DNA from 3 places in the Streptomyces sp. TG1A-8 genome. Region 1 is predicted to be linked to each of the others. Evidence: riboswitches for the same ligand, from Rfam matches in the RefSeq annotation. Region 1 holds a riboswitch; each other region holds the start of a gene.

Region 1 (5,567 bases):
CGTTCGCACCCGTGCCCTTCACCGCGACGACCGTGCCGAGTCCGAACTGGTCGTGGGTGACGCGGTCCCCGACGGCCAGGGCGACCACCGGCTTCTCCCCCGCGCGCCGGGTGGCGAACCCGGACGCGCCCGAGACCGCGGAGCGGGAGCGGGTCGAGGACAGCGAGGCCGCGACCCCGGCGGCGGGACCGGAGGGCATCGGCGCGGTCGCCCCCGTCCGCTTCCAGTCCACATGGGCGGGCGGGATCTCCTCCAGGAAGCGGGAGGGCGGGTTGTACGACGGCTGGCCCCAGGCACTGCGCAGCGTGGAGCGCGTGAGGTACAGCCGCTCCCGGGCGCGCGTGATGCCGACGTAGGCCAGGCGCCGCTCCTCCTCCAGTTCCTTGGTCTGGCCGAGGGCCCGCATGTGCGGGAAGACGCCGTCCTCCATGCCGGTCAGGAAGACGACCGGGAACTCCAGGCCCTTGGCGGTGTGCAGGGTCATCAGCGTGATGACGCCGCTGCCGTCCTCCTCGTCCGGGATCTGGTCGGAGTCGGCGACCAGGGCGACCTGCTCCAGGAAGTCGGCCAGCGTCCCCTGCTCGCCCTCGCCGCGCTCCTGCTCGAACTCCAGGGCCACAGCCGCCAGTTCCTGCAGGTTCTCGATGCGGGTCTCGTCCTGCGGGTCGGTGGAGGCCTGCAGTTCGGCCAGGTAACCGGTGCGTTCGAGCACCGCTTCGAGGACGGTCGCGGGTCCGGCGCCGGACTCCACGATCGTACGCAGGTCCTCCATCAGCGTGTTGAACCGCTTGACCGCGTTGGTGGACCGCGCGGCCATGCCGTACGCCTCGTCCACGCGCTTCAGCGCCTGCGGGAAGCTGATCCTCTCCCGCTGGGCGAGGGCGTCGACCATCGCCTCGGCGCGCTCGCCGATGCCCCGCTTGGGGACGTTGAGGATGCGGCGCAGCGGCACCGAGTCCTCGGGGTTGGCGAGGACGCGCAGGTAGGCCAGGACGTCCCGGACCTCCTTGCGCTCGTAGAAGCGGACGCCGCCGACGACCTTGTAGGGCAGGCCGACGCGGATGAAGACCTCTTCGAAGACGCGGGACTGGGCGTTGGTGCGGTAGAAGACGGCGACGTCGCCGGCCTTGGCCCGGCCCGCGTCGACCAGGCGGTCTATCTCGTCCGCGACGAACTGCGCCTCGTCGTGCTCGGTGTCCGCCACGTAACCGGTGATGCGCGCGCCCTGGCCGGCGTTGGTCCACAGGTTCTTCGGGCGGCGGGACTCGTTGCGCTCGATGACCGCGTTGGCGGCGGACAGGATGGTCTGCGTGGAGCGGTAGTTCTGCTCCAGCAGGATCGTCGTCGCGTCCGGGTAGTCCTCCTCGAACTGGAGGATGTTACGGATCGTCGCGCCCCGGAAGGCGTAGATCGACTGGTCCGCGTCACCGACCACGCACAGCTCGGCGGGCGGGAGGTCGTCCGCGTGGGGCGGGGCGTCCCCGGCGTGCTCGCCGGTGCCGACCAGTTCGCGCACGAGTGCGTACTGGGCGTGGTTGGTGTCCTGGTACTCGTCCACCAGGACGTGCCGGAAGCGGCGGCGGTAGTGCTCGGCGACGTCCGGGAAGGCGCGCAGCAGGTTGACCGTCGTCATGATCAGGTCGTCGAAGTCGAGCGCGTTCGCCTCGCGCAGGCGTGACTGGTACAGCGCGTAGGCCTGGGCGAGGGCCTTCTCGAAGCCGTCGGTGGCCCGGGCGGCGAAGTCCTCCTCGTCGATCAGCTCGTTCTTCAGGTTGCTGATCTTGGCGCTGAAGGACTTGGGCGGGTAGCGCTTGGGGTCGAGCTCCAGGTCGCGGCAGACCAGGGCCATCAGGCGCTTGCTGTCGGCGGCGTCGTAGATCGAGAACGAGGAGGTGAACCCGAGCTTCCTGGACTCCCGGCGCAGGATGCGCACGCACGCGCTGTGGAAGGTCATGACCCACATCGCGTGCGCGCGCGGGCCGACGAGCTGCTCGACGCGCTCCTTCATCTCGCCCGCGGCCTTGTTGGTGAAGGTGATCGCGAGGACCTGGCCCGGGTGCACGTGCCGCTCGGCGAGCAGGTGGGCGATGCGGTGGGTGAGCACGCGGGTCTTGCCGGAGCCGGCGCCGGCGACGATGAGCAGGGGGAGCCGGCGTGGACGACCGCGGCGCGCTGGTTCTCGTTCAGCCCCTCCAGGAGGGCGGCGGCGTCGATCGCGGGGCGCGGGGCGCCGTCGCGGTAGTGGGTGTCCCGCTCCGGCGGCACGTCGAACTTCCCGCCGAACAGGTCGTCCGGAAGCGACTCCGGAACGTGATCGTCCTCGGGCGGCGGCGGGGGCTCCTCCTCGTGCCCGCGAGGGGCTCGGAGGTCCGCCAGGAAGCTGTCGTCAAAGAGGCTGCTCATCGCTCTCCGAGTCTAGGGCGCCCCGCGGACAACCGGTCGCCGCCCCGGGGGCACGACCGGTCCCCCGGGGCGGCGATGACCGCTTCGGCACGCACCGGTCCGCCGCTCACGCTGCGCGGGCGTCCCGTCGCGGAGGCCCGCCCGCTCACAGGTCACGAAAATGTATCGGACATTTCGTGCGCCAACCTTCACAGGAGTCACACGAGTTGGCTAAGTTTCCCTCAGGTCGCACGACCCCTTCCGGCGAACGTCGCCGGGCCGCGCGGCCTCCGCCGAGTCCGGTGCGCCCCTGTGCGGCGACCGGAGCCGGGGACCCACCGATCCTGGGGTGAATCGGCCGACTCCCACCCGGGACGACGCCGTAGGGCAACCCTTCCGAACCACCCGCCCGAACCCGACAGCTAACCCGGTAGGCGGCACATGGAAGGAGTCGCCTCCCTTGGCGTCGCACCGCAAGCCGCGCCCCGGCGGGACGCGCGGAGCAGTCGTCCGCACCAGCCCCGCCCTGGCCACCGCCGCCTTCACCTCCGTGGCCGTGCTGTCGCACGCGGCCGAGGCGGCGCCCGCTCCCGACGGCCGGCCGAGCCGGGAGGAGATCGAGAGGAAGATCGAGGACTTCTACCGGCGGGCCGAGTCGGCGGCCGAACCGCAGGAGGCGGCCGGGGCGCGGACCGGCCGGCCGCGCGAGCGCGCCGACGTCCCGCGCGAGGGGGTCCGGCTCCCGGACGGCCCGCGGGACTACTTCGACCAGAGCCGGGTGATGGACCGGCTGGCCTCGACCGTGCGCAGGCGCCAGGAGACCGCCAGGACCCGTGCGACACCCGTCGTGGCGCCGGCCGAGGCGCCGAACGGTCCGAAGACGGCCAAGGCCGCCGCCCAGCGAAAGCTGGCGTCCGCGCGCGCACTGCTCGCCCGGGAGGCGGCCCGGGGCACGGCACCGCCGCCGGGCCGGTCCGCCCGCGGCATCACGCCGTCCGCCGCCCCGGCCGACCTCCCGACCGACCTCCCGGCCGGCAAGGCCGTCGCCTTCGCCCGCGCACAGATCGGCAAACCGTACGTCTGGGGTGCCGCCGGGCCCGGTTCCTACGACTGCTCCGGCCTCACCCAGGCCGCCTGGAAGGCCGCCGGCGTGGCCCTGCCGCGCACCGCGGCCGGCCAGGCCCGCGCGGGCACGGCGGTCACGGTCGCCGAGGCGCGACCCGGTGACCTGGTCTTCTTCGGCGGCGCGCACCACGTCGGTCTCTACCTGGGCGGGGGCATGATGGTCCACGCACCGGGGCCCGGCGCGTACGTCTGCGAGGAACCGGTCCACCACGGCGGCGAAACGCCCGTCCACAGCGTCGTGCGACCGGCCTGACCCGTCCCGCGCCCGCCGTCCCGCGCGCGGTGCGCTGTTCGGGCCCCCGCGCGCGTGCCCTCCCCCGGACGGACCGCGCGGCTCCCTACCATCGGGCGCATGCCCGGCATCTCAGGTCTGCGTGCGTGGTGGGCCCGGCGCCGGCCGGCGGCCGGGACCGCGGTGATGGCGACCGGCATCGTGTCGGTGGGCCTGCACATGAGCGGTGACGAGACGCCGTCCCGGATCCTCCTGGGGGTCGCCTGCGTCGTCTGGGCGGGGCTCGGTGCCGGGTTCGCCGTACGGCTGGTGGGACAGCGGCACCGGTGGGCGGCGCAGGCGCGCGGCCCGGGTGCGCTCACCGCCGTCGCCGCCACGGCGGTGCTCGGCACCCGGATCTCGGCGCTCGGCCGGCAGACCCCGGCGGAGGCGCTGCTGGCGCTGGCGGCGCTGCTCTGGCCCGTGCTGCTCCTGCTCGCCCCACGGAACCGGGGGCGGCGCATGCCCGGGACGGTGTTCCTGTGCTGTGTGGCCGCACAGGGGCTCGCGGTGCTGGCGGCCGTCCTGGCCGCGAGCGAGGCACTGGCGTGGCTCGCGCACGCCGCGCTGGCGCTGTTCTGGCTGGGCCTGGTGTTCTACGGCCTCGCCCTGACGCGCTTCGAGCCGCGCCAGGTGCTGCACGGGGCCGGGGACCACTGGTTCGCCGGCGGGGCGCTCGGCATCTCGGCGCTGGCGGGGGCCGAACTGCTCCTGGCCGACAGCGCGCGCCTGCCCCTGTGGAACGACGACGACCGCGGCACACTGCGCGACATGACCATCACGCTGCTCGTCCTGGACCTGGCCTGCTACCTCGTCCTGCTGGCCGCCGAGGTGGCGCTGCCCCGGCTGCGCCACGACGTGCGGCGGTGGGCGACGGTGTTCGCGACGGGGGCGACCGCGGCGGCGGTGCTGTCCGTCGCGGCCGCCGTGGACGCGCCCTGGCTGACGGGGCCGGGGCGGGCGCTGGTGTGGGTGGCGGTGGCGGCGTGGCTGGTGGCCGTCGTCGCCGCGGTGCGCGCGGCCCGCGCGGGGGCCGGCCAGGGCGGCAGGGGGGCGCCGGGCGTCACGTCCACAGCACGGCGATGAAGATGTTCGCCGTGGTCAGCAGGCCGACCAGCCCGAAGAGCCCCTTGTCCACGTCCTCCTCGTCGCGCTTCACGTAGACCAGCCCCAGGACGACGATCAGCAGGGCCAGCTTGAGGCCGATCTTGACGGTGTTGACGTGGTGGTCGTCGGCCTCGTTGAGACCGACCAGGACCACGCCGGTGGCCAGCATGGTGAACGCGCCGTGCAGCATGGCGGGGACGAAGCGGGCCGTGCCCCGGCCCATCGCCTTCATCTGGGTGAGGAAACCGCCGAGCAGCGCGGCGATGCCGATGATGTGCAGGCCGACGAAGAGATGGATGAGTACGTCCATGGGCCGGAGCCTAATCAGGGGCCTCCCGGCTTCCCGTCACCGGGCCCGGCCGAGGCGCCCGCCGGTCGCGCCCGCGTGTGTTCCATAGCACCCCAGGGCTCCCGCGCGTCCCGCTTGCCCCACTTCGATCACCACGCTGCGTGAAGGCGGTCATGGGAGATCGGTGAACCGACCACGGCCGGTCACGACTCCGCCCGTCATGGGCAGTTCCGCACAGTGCGTTACCAAGCCGTCACCGTTGGCCCTAGCGTCCTCACCCGGGTGACCGGCTCCTGATCACCGTCCTGACCAGGGGCGGCCGTCGGTCTCCCCGGCCGGGAGGTGTCCGGCGCGCTCCCCGTGCGGGCCGCCGTCGGACGCACCGACCGCTCG
Region 2 (5,567 bases), 1.7 Mb from region 1:
CAGGGACTGGATCTTCAAGAAGGTCTACTCGTCCATGGACCGCGTCCTCGTCCACTCGGCGAGCTTCGGGGCCAACGCGCAGGCGATGGCCGCGGGGCTCGCCGTGCTGTCGGTCATGGAGAACGAGCAGATCGTCGCCGGGGTGCGCGCCACCGGCGAGCTGCTGAAGTCCCGGCTGACCGCGCTGATCGACGAGTACGAGCTGCTCGCCGACGTCCGCGGCCGGGGCCTGATGATCGGCATCGAGTTCGGCCGGCCCTCCTCGCTGAAACTGCGCAGCCGCTGGACGATGCTCCAGGCCGCCCGCAAGGGCCTGTTCGCGCAGATGGTCGTCGTCCCGCTGCTGCAGCGGCACCGGATCCTCACCCAGGTCTCCGGCGACCACCTGGAGGTGATCAAGCTGATCCCGCCGCTGGTCCTCGACGAGGCCGACGTGGACCGGTTCCTCGGTGCCTTCACCGCCGTGATGGACGACGCCCACAGTGGCGGCGGCCTGATGTGGGACTTCGGCAGGACCCTGATCAAGCAGGCGGTGGCCAACCGCTGACGGCGCGGCGGCCCCGCCGCTCCCGGCCGCGGTTTTTGCCTGAGAGGCAAGTAATTTGCCGCACGGGCAAGGCTGCGGCTGAATGGGGGCATGAACGCCTCACACGCCGAACCGCCGGCGGGCCGGGGGGACGAGCTGCCCGCCGTCGCGCCGCAGCTGCGCGCCCTGCGCCGGCGGGCCGGCCTGACCCTGGAGGCCGCGGCACGCTCCGCCGGGCTGTCCCCGGCCCACCTGTCCCGGCTGGAGACCGGGCGGCGCCAGCCCTCGCTGCCGACGCTGCTCGCGCTCGCCCGCACCTACGGTACGACCGTCTCGGAACTGCTCGGCGAGAGCACCGCCGACCGCGACGCCGTCGTGCGCGCCGCCGACATGGAACCGACGCGCGCCGGCGGCTGGACGTACTTCCAGGCCGGGGCACCCGGACGCGGCATGCAGGCGTTGCGCGTCCGGGTGCCGTACGGCGCCCAGGGCGACATCGTGCGGGTCCACCCCGGCGAGGAGTGGCTCCACGTCCTCCAGGGGCGGCTCAGGCTGCGCCTCGGGGACGGCGCGCACCTGCTCGCGCCCGGTGACGGCGCGCACTTCGACTCGCTCACCCCGCACCGCCTCGCCGCCGAGGGCCACGACGGTGTCGAACTGTTGTTCGTCCACACCTTGCTGCAGAGTCCCACGGCCACCCTGTGCCTGGGCCCGTTGACGGGGGAACACCCATGAGCAACATGGAGGAGAAGTTCCCCCGCTCGCTCTGGATCCGGCTGATCGTCTACATCGCCCTCGGGCACGTGCTGGCCGCGTTCCTCTACCTGCTGTTCGCCCTGGGGGCCAAGGGCTGAGCGCGCTCAGTCCAGCAGGCGCTCGCGCAGCCGCTCCCGGGTCCGCGGGTCGAGCCCGAGACCCTGCTCGAAGTAGGCGTCGATTCCGCCCCACGTCTCCTCGATGCTCTCGAAGGCCGCCGACAGGTACTCGGCGCGTGCGTCGAAGAGCGGGCTGAGCAGGTCCATCACCTCGGGCGTGTACGCGGTCTCCGCGCTGCCGCTGCGCCGGACCCGGTAGCGCCGGTGCCTGGCGTTGGACTCCAGGTAGTCGGCGACGACCGCCTCCCGCTCCACGCCCACGGCGAGGAGCGTCACGGCTATGGAGATGCCCGCGCGGTCCTTGCCGGCCGCGCAGTGCATCAGCGCCGGCACGCTGTCCTCGGCGAGGGCGTGCAGCACCCGGGAGTGCTCGGCGGTGCGCTCCTTGACGATCGTGCGGTACGAGGCGACCATCCGGGCCGCCCCCTTGCCGTCCGCGAGGATGCCGCGCAGCTGGTCGAGGTCGCCGTCGCGGACCATCTTCCAGAACTCGGCGCCGTCCGCGGGGTCGCTCAGCGGCAGGTTCACGTTGCGCACGCCGGGCAGCACGACGTCCGGACCCTCCAGCCTCTGGTCGGCCGCGTTGCGGAAGTCGAAGATCGTGTGCAGGCCCAGGGAGGCGAGGAAGGCCGCGTCCTCCTCCGTCGCGTGCGCGAGGTGACCGCTGCGGAACAGCACTCCGTGGCGCACCCGCCGTCCGTCCACGGTCGGCAGTCCGCCCACGTCACGGAAGTTGCGCACTCCGGCCAGCTCGGGCTCGGTCGACGGGACCTGCTGCGTCACGGGGGCTCCTCCCGGTAGGCCCCGCCGGTGCGGCTCGCCGGCGGGCGTTCAGCCGACGATACGACATCGCCTTCCCCGTGCCACGAGCCGTCGCACCCGTTCCGCCGCGCCCCGTACGACGGCCCGGGCCCGGGGCTCCCCGCCCGCCGCACACCCGGCACCCTGCCCGAAACGACACTTTCGCAACGACTCGGTCCGTAATGGGAGGCGGGGGGAGGGTGCCGCGTGAGGAGCGTCATAGTCGTGACCGTGCGTTGCGCACGCCGCTCGGGCAAATCCCTTTTCCCGCCGGGGGATTGCCGATCGGGAAAGGACGGGACCGCACGGAGGGTGAGCGCGTCCCCGGGATGTCGATCACCCGGAACGGAGAATCCCGGGAAAGGCCGCTTGTTTCCGCGCGTCCCGTTCGCTTACGTTCGCCACCCGTCCGGACGGAACGCCGAATCCTGCCGCCGCCCGGACTCCCCACACGTCACCCGTCCACGGCAGGAGCGGGGGACCCACCAGGTACCACTGCCTGTCCGGTCTCCGCGACAGGCTAGGGGTGCAGCCGCGCACCGCGCGGCCGGGCAGCTCCAGCCCGAACCCGACAGCTCACCCCGCAGGCGCCGGAGAGGAATGCACCATGCCCGCGAAGGGTAAGCACCGACGCCCCAAGACCCAGCGTCTCACCCGCTCCATCGCCGTCGCCGGCACCGGCGGCGCCGCTCTGGCCCTGCCGCTCCTCGGGACCACCGGAGCCCACGCCGCCACCCCGCCGTCCGCGCCCGGCAAGGCCGCCGGGTCCCCCGCCGCCGGGAAGCAGGCGCTGTCCCAGCAGCGGACCGCCGCGCGGACCGCCTCCGAAGTGCGCACCTACACGGTGAGGGCCGGCGACTGCCTGGCGGGGATCGCCGACGAGCAGCACGTGGGCGGCGGCTGGCACCGGCTCTACGACGACAACCGGCAGGCCGTCGGCGGCGACCCGTCGCTGATCCACCCCGGCCTGAAGCTCACGCTCGGCGGGAAGGCCGCGGCGGCGCGCACCGGGGCCCCGGCCGCGCAGGGCACCCCGTCGCCGGCGGACGACCGGGCGGAGGAGGAGGGGACGACCCGGGCGGCCCCGGCGGCGAAGACCCCCGCGTCCGCCCCGGCCGCGTCCGCCCCGGCCGCGTCCGCCCCCGCCACGTCCACCGGCTACACCCTCCCGGTCACCGGAGCCGTCCTCGGCACCGGCTACCACGTGGCCGGCAGCATGTGGTCCAGCGGTTACCACACCGGCGTCGACTTCGTCGTCCCGACCGGCACCCCCGTCAAGGCCGTCGCCGCCGGCACGGTCGTGTCCGCCGGCTGGGGCGGCGCCTACGGCAACCAGGTCGTCATCAAGCTGAACGACGGCCACTACGCCCAGTACGCCCACCTGTCCCAGCTCTCCGTCTCGGCCGGACAGACCGTGGCCGAGGGCGCGCAGCTCGGCCTGTCCGGGGCGACCGGCAACGTGACCGGCCCGCACCTGCACTTCGAGATCCGCACGACGCCGGACTACGGTTCGGACGTCGACCCCGTCGGCTACCTCCGCCTGCACGGGGTCACCGTGGGCTGAGGCGCCGGTCCGCCGCCCTGCCCGCACCACCTTGCCCGACACGCCGCCGAAGGCCGGCCCGCGCTCCCGCGGGCCGGCCTTCGGCGTATCTGTGCGACTGCGTCGCGCGGTGGCGTCGCGCGGTGCCGCCCCACGGTGCTCCGGGCGGCGGTCGCACAGTCAACACCTGCGGGGACACGGCTATTCCGCAGTTGGTGAAGTCTTTGGCAGTGGCTCATCTCACCGTTCGTCAATCCCCGCTTACGGTCGCGTAGGTCACATCCGAAGGTGAATCATGACCCGACGTGGCAGACGATTCGAAGAATGACAACAGATCAGTGATCGGGTCGTACGTGGCGGTGGGGGACAGCTTCACCGAGGGCGTGGGCGATCCCGGCCCGGACGGGGCGTTCGTGGGGTGGGCCGACCGGTTCGCGGTCCTGTTGGCGGACCGGCGGCCGGAGGGCGACTTCGAGTACGCCAATCTCGCGGTCCGCGGGAAGCTGCTCGACCAGATCGTGGCGGACCAGGTCCCCCAGGCCGTCGAACTCGCCCCGGACCTCGTCTCCTTCTGCGCGGGCGGCAACGACATCATCCGGCCCGGCACCGACCCGGACGAGGTGGCCGAGCGCTTCGAACGGGCGGTGGCCCGGCTGGCCGCGGCCGCCGGCACGGTGATGGTGACCACCGGCTTCGACACCCGCGGCGTCCCCGTGCTCAAGCACCTGCGCGGCAAGATCGCCACCTACAACGGGCACGTCCGCGCCATCGCCGACCGGTACGGCTGCCCCGTGCTCGACCTGTGGTCCCTGAGGTCCGTGCAGGACCGCCGGGCCTGGGACAACGACCGGCTCCACCTCTCGCCCGAGGGCCACACGCGGGTCGCGCTGCGCGCGGGCCAGGTCCTCGGGCTGGAGATCCCGGCCGACCCGGAGCAGCCCTGGCCGCCGCTGCCGCCCCGGGGCACGCTGGAGATCCGCCGCGACGACGTGCAGTGGGCCCGCGAGTACCTGGTGCCGTGGATCGGCCGCAGGCTGCGCGGCCAGTCCTCCGGGGACCACGTGACGGCCAAGGGCCCCCTGTCGCCGCACGACATCAGGATGCGCATCGCCCCCGTGGCCTGACCACCGGGGCCGTGCTCCGCGCCGCCCCGGCCGGCGCGGAGCACGGCCCCGCCGGGAGGCGCAGGGGCGTTCGGCCCTCCCCGCCCGCAGTACCGCAGGCACCGACCATAATGGAGGGCCTCAGTGACTTCCCTGGAGGTACCGTGACCGGTGTGCGTTCCCAGAGCCCCGGGCTCAGCCTGCCGCGGCCCGCGGCCTTCGGCGCAGACCCGGACGGTGAGCGCATGGCCCGCATCCGCCGCTCCCCGCACTTCCAGGACGGTGTCTTCCAGAACCCCGGGGGCACCACCCGCACCGTGCCCCCCGGTTCCCGGTGGGACTTCGCGAAGCTCTTCCTGGACAAGGAGCAGCGGCTCCTGCGCTCGCCCCGGGGCACCGTGCCGGTCCACGCCACGACCTACGCCGACCTCGCCAGGCCGCCCGCCACCGGGCTCCGGCTGACCTGGACGGGCCACTCCGGCGTGCTCGCGGAGATCGACGGACACCGGGTGCTGTTCGACCCCGTCTGGAGCGAGCGCTGCTCCCCGTTCCCCTTCGCCGGGCCCAGGCGCCTGCACCCGGTGCCGCTGCCGCTGGCGGCGCTCGGCCCGGTCGACGTGGTGGTCATCTCGCACGACCACTACGACCACCTGGACATGCCCACGATCAAGGCGTTGGCCGGGACCGGCACCGTGTTCGCCGTGCCCCTGGGGGTCGGC
Region 3 (5,567 bases), 1.4 Mb from region 1:
GACTGGCGAAGTACGGCATCGAGGAGGCGTACGAACTCGTCGAGGCGATCGAGGCCGGCGACCGCGACGAACTGCGGGAGGAGCTGGGCGACGTCCTGCTCCAGGTCGTCTTCCACTCCCGCATCGCCGAGGAGGACCCTGAGGCGCCGTTCTCCGTCGACGACGTGGCCGGCGGCATCGTCGCCAAGCTGGTCCACCGCCACCCGCACGTCTTCGGCGACGAGAGGGCCGAGACGCCGGAGGACGTCAAGGAGCACTGGCTGCGGACCAAGGCCGAGGAGAAGCGGCGCGGCTCGGTCACCGAAGGCGTCCCCCTCGGCCAGCCCGGACTCGCCCTCACCGCCAAGCTCGCCTTCCGCGCCCGCACGGCCGGCCTGGACGTCCCGCTCCCGCGGGGCGAGGGCATCGGCTACGAACTGCTGGCCCTGGCGGCGCGGGCCGAGGCGGAGGGTGTGGACCCGGAGGCGGCCCTGCGGGCGGCGGCCCGGGTCTACCGGGACGCGATACGGGCGGTGGAGGCGGAAGGAAAGGACGGCACGGCGGCCGCGCAGTAGTTAAGGAGGGGCACCGCGGCGGAGCGGCGGGAGCGGCACCGCGACACGGAGCCGGCCGACTCCTCGAAGGGCGCGGCGGACCGCAACGGAACGCGGGGCGTCCCGCACAGCCACGGTGCGGGACGCCCCGGAGCGCCGGAGCGCGGTGTCCGCCGGCCCCGGTCCCCGTGAGGCGCGCCGCGGCGGGCCCGATACCGTCGGGGGGTGACCGACCAGCCCCACCCCCCGACGGCCGACGACTCCGCCCCCGCCCTGTTCACCTGGGAGTTCGCCGCCAACCCCTACCCCGCCTACGCCTGGCTGAGGGAGCACGCCCCGGTGCACCGGACGCGGCTGCCCAGCGGGGTCGAGGCATGGCTGGTCACCCGGTACGGCGACGCCCGGCAGGCCCTCGCCGACCAGCGGCTGAGCAAGGACCCCGCGCACCACGACGAGCCCGCGCACGCCAGGGGCAGGACCGGCATCCCCGGCGAGCGCAAGGCCGAGCTGATGACGCACCTGCTGAACATCGACCCGCCGGACCACACCCGCCTGCGCCGGCTGGTGAGCAAGGCGTTCACGCCCCGCCGGGTCGCCGAGTTCGCGCCCCGCGTGCAGGAGCTGACCGATCTGCTCATCGACCGGTTCGCGCGGACCGGCTCCGCCGACCTCATCCACGAGTTCGCCTTCCCGCTCCCCATCCACGCCGTCTGCGACCTGCTCGGCGTCCCGCGCGAGGACCAGGACGACTTCCGGGACTGGGCGGGCATGATGATCCGGCACGGGGGAGGACCGCGCGGCGGGGTCGCGCGGTCGGTCAAGAGGATGCGGGGCTACCTCGCCGACCTCATCCACCGCAAGCGGGCGGCGCTGCCCGCCGAGCCCACCCCGGGCGAGGACCTGATCTCCGGCCTCATCCGCGCCTCCGACCACGGCGAGCACCTCACCGAGAACGAGGCCGCCGCCATGGCCTTCATCCTCCTCTTCGCCGGTTTCGAGACCACCGTCAACCTCATCGGCAACGGCACCTACGCCCTGCTCACCCACCCCGGGCAGCGCCACCGGCTGCAGCGGTCCCTGGCCGCGGGCGACCGGGACCTGCTGGAGACCGGCGTGGAGGAACTGCTCCGCTACGACGGCCCGGTGGAGCTGGCCACCTGGCGGTTCGCCACCCGGCCGCTCACCCTCGGCGGACAGGACATCGCCGCCGGGGACCCGGTGCTCGTCGTCCTCGCCGCCGCCGACCGGGACCCGGAGCGGTTCGCGGACCCGGACGTGCTGGACCTCGCCCGGCGCGACAACCAGCACCTCGGCTACGGCCACGGCATCCACTACTGCCTCGGCGCCCCGCTCGCCCGGCTGGAGGGCCAGACCGCGCTCGCCACCCTCCTGACCCGCCTGCCCGACCTGCGGCTCGCGGCGGACCCGGCCGAACTGCGCTGGCGCGGCGGACTCATCATGCGCGGCCTGCGCACACTCCCCGTGGAGTTCACGCCGAGCACCTGAGCCCACCGCCTGAGCCCACCGCCACCGAGCCCGCCCGACCCGTGAACGCACCGTCCCCCACCTGCACGGCAGACCCGAACCTCACGTCCCCCGCGCGAAGGTGACAGGTATTCAACTTCGTGATCTTCATGTGATCTGTGCGGCATGAACTTGTGACAAGTGATCGCCTGCCGATACGTTCACCCCTCAGCGCGGCGCCGAGCCCCATCCGCCGCGCGGACCCCGCTGTCGCACGAAAGGCTTCCGCATGCTCTCCGGGAACGGCCGTCACCGTCGCCCCCGCCAGGCTCCGGCCCTCCTCGTCGCGGCCGGAGTGACCGGCTCGGCCATCGCCATCCCGCTCCTCGGCGCCGCGAGCGCCAGCGCGGCCGACGGCACCACGTGGGACAAGGTCGCCGAGTGCGAAAGCGGCGGCTCCTGGAGCGCCGACACGGGCAACGGCTACTACGGCGGCCTGCAGATCTCCCAGGAGGACTGGGAGGCCCACGGCGGCACCCGGTACGCCTCCAGCGCCGACCAGGCCAGCCGCTCGCAGCAGATCGCCGTCGCCGAGAAGATCCTGGCCGACCGGGGCACCACGCCCTGGGCGACCTGCGCCCTGCTCTCCGGGCTGACCTCCGACTCGGGCTCCGTGGACGTCGACACCGGCGTCGACGGCTCCGGCGCGGCGGACCCGGGCACGGACGACGCGCCCGGGTCCGGCGACTCCGCCGGGCCCACCGACTCCCCGGGCCCCGCCGGCGGATCGGACCCGTCCGGCCCACCGGACGCGACGCCCTCGGCCGGCTCCGGCCCCTCCTCGGGCGCGGCCGACACCCCGGCCCCGGCCCCGGGTTCGCGTTCGGGGACGGACGGCCACGAGACCGGCAAGGCAGGCAAAGCGGACGGGGCCGGCGATGCCGCCAAGTCGGACACGTCCGCATCCGCCGGACCGGAGGGCGGGGGGAGCGGTGGCCCCACCACCACCGGCTCCGCGACCGGCGATCCGGACGATTCCTGGCAGAGCGGCGGTTCCTGGAGCCTGGTCGACACCGGCTCCCTCGACACCGGCTCCCTCGACAATGGCGGACGCCACCGCGGCGGCAGTGCGGACGAAAAAGTGACAAACGGTCAAAGTGCCGCGCCCTCCGGCCGTCACGCCTCCCGGGGTGCGGACACCTACACGGTCCGGCGGGGTGACACCCTCGCCTCCATCGCCGACTCCCTCGGCCTCGACGGCGGATGGCACGCGCTCTACGCCGCGAACGAGAAGGCCGTCGGCGCCGACCCGAACCACATCTCCGCCGGTCAGACCCTGGAAGTAAGGGCGGAAACAGGCGGAAAGTAGCGGGAGTTGACGTCCCGTTTCGCGACCCATGTCCGTTTTGGCGAAAGTGTGGGATGAGTCTCAGAAGCCCTGATCGTCTTTGAAATTTCGCCGGTCCCGTGTCTACGGTCGTGATCGCTCGTCACCACGGGCCCCGGCGACCGCAACGCCGAATCCTGCCAGCGGTCGCCCGGGAACAGTCGTCGCGTCATGCGCCGCAGGCAGGAGCGGGGGACCCAAGGTAAGCGCCAGGACCGGCAGTTCGGCCGGACCCGGCTAGGGGTAAAGCCACCCTCCCGCAGGAGGGTGGCCGGGCAACTCAACCGGCCCGAACCCGACAGCTCACCTCGCAGGCGTCGGTGAGGGGATCCATCCATGCTGTTTTCCGGCAAGGGCAAGCACCGCCGTCCGTCCAAGGCCGTCCGCGCCGTCGCGCTCGCCGGTGTCACCGGCGCCGCCGTCGCCGCCCCGCTGATGGCGGCCGGCAACGCCTCCGCCGCCACCGCCTCCGAGTGGGACACGGTCGCCCGGTGCGAGTCCGGCGGCAACTGGTCCATCAACACCGGCAACGGCTACTACGGCGGCCTGCAGTTCTCCGCCTCCACCTGGGCCGCCTACGGCGGCACGCAGTACGCCGCCACCGCCGACAGGGCCTCCAAGGCGCAGCAGATCGCCGTCGCCGAGAAGGTCCTCGCCGCGCAGGGCAAGGGTGCCTGGCCGGTCTGCGGCACGGGCCTGTCCGGCGCCGCCTACGGCGGTTCCGCCCCGACCGGCAACTCCGCCCCGACCGGCAGCTCGGCGGGCACCTCCGGCAGCTCGGCGGGCACCTCGGGCGGCTCCACGTCGAACAGCGGTGGCAGCACCGCCGCCCGCTCCGGCGACCAGCAGGCCGCCTCCCGCTCCGCGGAGCGTCCGGCCGCGAGCAGGACCGTCACCACCCCGACCGGCGAGAAGGTCAAGAAGGGCGACGGCGAGTACAAGGTCGTCGCGGGCGACACCCTCAGCACCATCGCCCAGAAGCGCGGCGTCGCGGGCGGCTGGAAGAAGCTGTTCGAGCTGAACAAGGGCATCGTCGAGGACGCCAACCTCATCTACCCGGGCCAGCAGCTGCACCTGAAGTGACATCCGGCGCCCACGGCGGCCTCACCGCCCCCGCGGCACGGGTCCGCACGCCGAACCCCTCGTGAGGGCCCCGCCCCGCCGGCCTCCCGCCCCGGCGCGTCCTTCCCGGACGCGCCGGGGCGGGGCTTTTTCCGCCCGCCCCCCGCGCGCCGCGCCCGCCCCGGGCTCCCCCTTCCCCGCCTCCGGCCCGTCCCGACTTCTCCGGTCCTTCCGGGCACCCCTTTGTTTCGGGCCAAAACAAAAGGTACCGTCGGCATGTCCACGGGACGGTCGGTCGCCGGCCGACGCCCCCGGGACGGTTAGGCTCTAGTCGCAAGGCACACCAGCCCCGCACAACCAGCGTCACATCCACGAAGGAGATGCTCGTGCCGTCCATCGACGTCGTCGTAGCCCGGGAAATCCTGGACTCCCGAGGCAACCCCACGGTCGAGGTCGAGGTCGGCCTCGACGACGGCAGCACGGGTCGTGCCGCCGTCCCCTCCGGCGCCTCCACCGGTGCCTTCGAGGCCATCGAGCTCCGCGACGGTGACTCCAACCGCTACCAGGGCAAGGGCGTCGAGAAGGCCGTCCTGGCCGTCATCGAGCAGATCGGCCCCGAGCTGGTCGGCTACGACGCCACCGAGCAGCGCCTGATCGACCAGGCCATGTTCGACCTGGACGCCACCGACAACAAGGGCTCCCTCGGCGCCAACGCGATCCTGGGCGTCTCCCTCGCCGTCGCCCACGCCGCCTCCGAGGCCAGCGACCTGCCGCTGTTCCGCTACCTGGGCGGCCCGAACGCGCACCTGCTGCCGGTGCCGATGATGAACATCCTGAACGGCGGCTCGCACGCCGACTCCAACGTGGACATCCAGGAGTTCATGATCGCCCCGATCGGCGCGGAGTCCTTCTCCGAGGCCCTGCGCTGGGGCGCCGAGGTCTACCACACCCTCAAGAAGGTGCTGAAGAGCAAGGGCCTGTCCACCGGCCTCGGCGACGAGGGCGGCTTCGCCCCCAACCTCGGCTCCAACCGCGAGGCCCTCGACCTCATCCTCGAGGCCGTCAAGGAGGCCGGCTACACCCCCGGCGAGCAGATCGCGCTCGCCCTGGACGTCGCCGCG

The links. A riboswitch is a leader RNA that binds a small molecule or an ion and turns the genes downstream of it on or off. The one in region 1 is predicted to bind cyclic di-AMP.
Region 2: linked by a shared signal. The riboswitch ahead of QQY24_RS04770 (LysM peptidoglycan-binding domain-containing M23 family metallopeptidase) and the one ahead of QQY24_RS12175 (C40 family peptidase) in region 1 are both predicted to bind cyclic di-AMP.
Region 3: linked by a shared signal. The riboswitch ahead of QQY24_RS18785 (transglycosylase family protein) and the one ahead of QQY24_RS12175 (C40 family peptidase) in region 1 are both predicted to bind cyclic di-AMP.

The regions. Positions count from the first base shown of each region.
Region 1 covers NZ_JASTLB010000001.1:2,870,270-2,875,836, forward strand. Annotated here, with positions in the region: partial or broken gene pcrA (DNA helicase PcrA) at 1-2,403, opposite strand, end outside; cyclic di-AMP (ydaO/yuaA leader) riboswitch at 2,664-2,834, shown strand; gene QQY24_RS12175 (C40 family peptidase) at 2,843-3,760, shown strand; gene QQY24_RS12180 (hypothetical protein) at 3,860-4,864, shown strand; gene QQY24_RS12185 (hypothetical protein) at 4,842-5,195, opposite strand.
Region 2 covers NZ_JASTLB010000001.1:1,184,999-1,190,565, reverse strand. Annotated here, with positions in the region: gene QQY24_RS04790 (aspartate aminotransferase family protein) at 1-547, shown strand, start outside; gene QQY24_RS04785 (helix-turn-helix domain-containing protein) at 638-1,261, shown strand; gene QQY24_RS04780 (DUF6126 family protein) at 1,258-1,380, shown strand; gene QQY24_RS04775 (tyrosine-protein phosphatase) at 1,387-2,184, opposite strand; cyclic di-AMP (ydaO/yuaA leader) riboswitch at 2,645-2,805, shown strand; gene QQY24_RS04770 (LysM peptidoglycan-binding domain-containing M23 family metallopeptidase) at 2,810-3,766, shown strand; gene QQY24_RS04765 (SGNH/GDSL hydrolase family protein) at 4,084-4,869, shown strand; gene QQY24_RS04760 (MBL fold metallo-hydrolase) at 5,013-5,567, shown strand, end outside.
Region 3 covers NZ_JASTLB010000001.1:4,279,068-4,284,634, forward strand. Annotated here, with positions in the region: gene QQY24_RS18770 (nucleoside triphosphate pyrophosphohydrolase) at 1-554, shown strand, start outside; gene QQY24_RS18775 (cytochrome P450) at 759-2,039, shown strand; gene QQY24_RS18780 (transglycosylase family protein) at 2,287-3,366, shown strand; cyclic di-AMP (ydaO/yuaA leader) riboswitch at 3,549-3,716, shown strand; gene QQY24_RS18785 (transglycosylase family protein) at 3,721-4,467, shown strand; gene eno (phosphopyruvate hydratase) at 4,833-5,567, shown strand, end outside.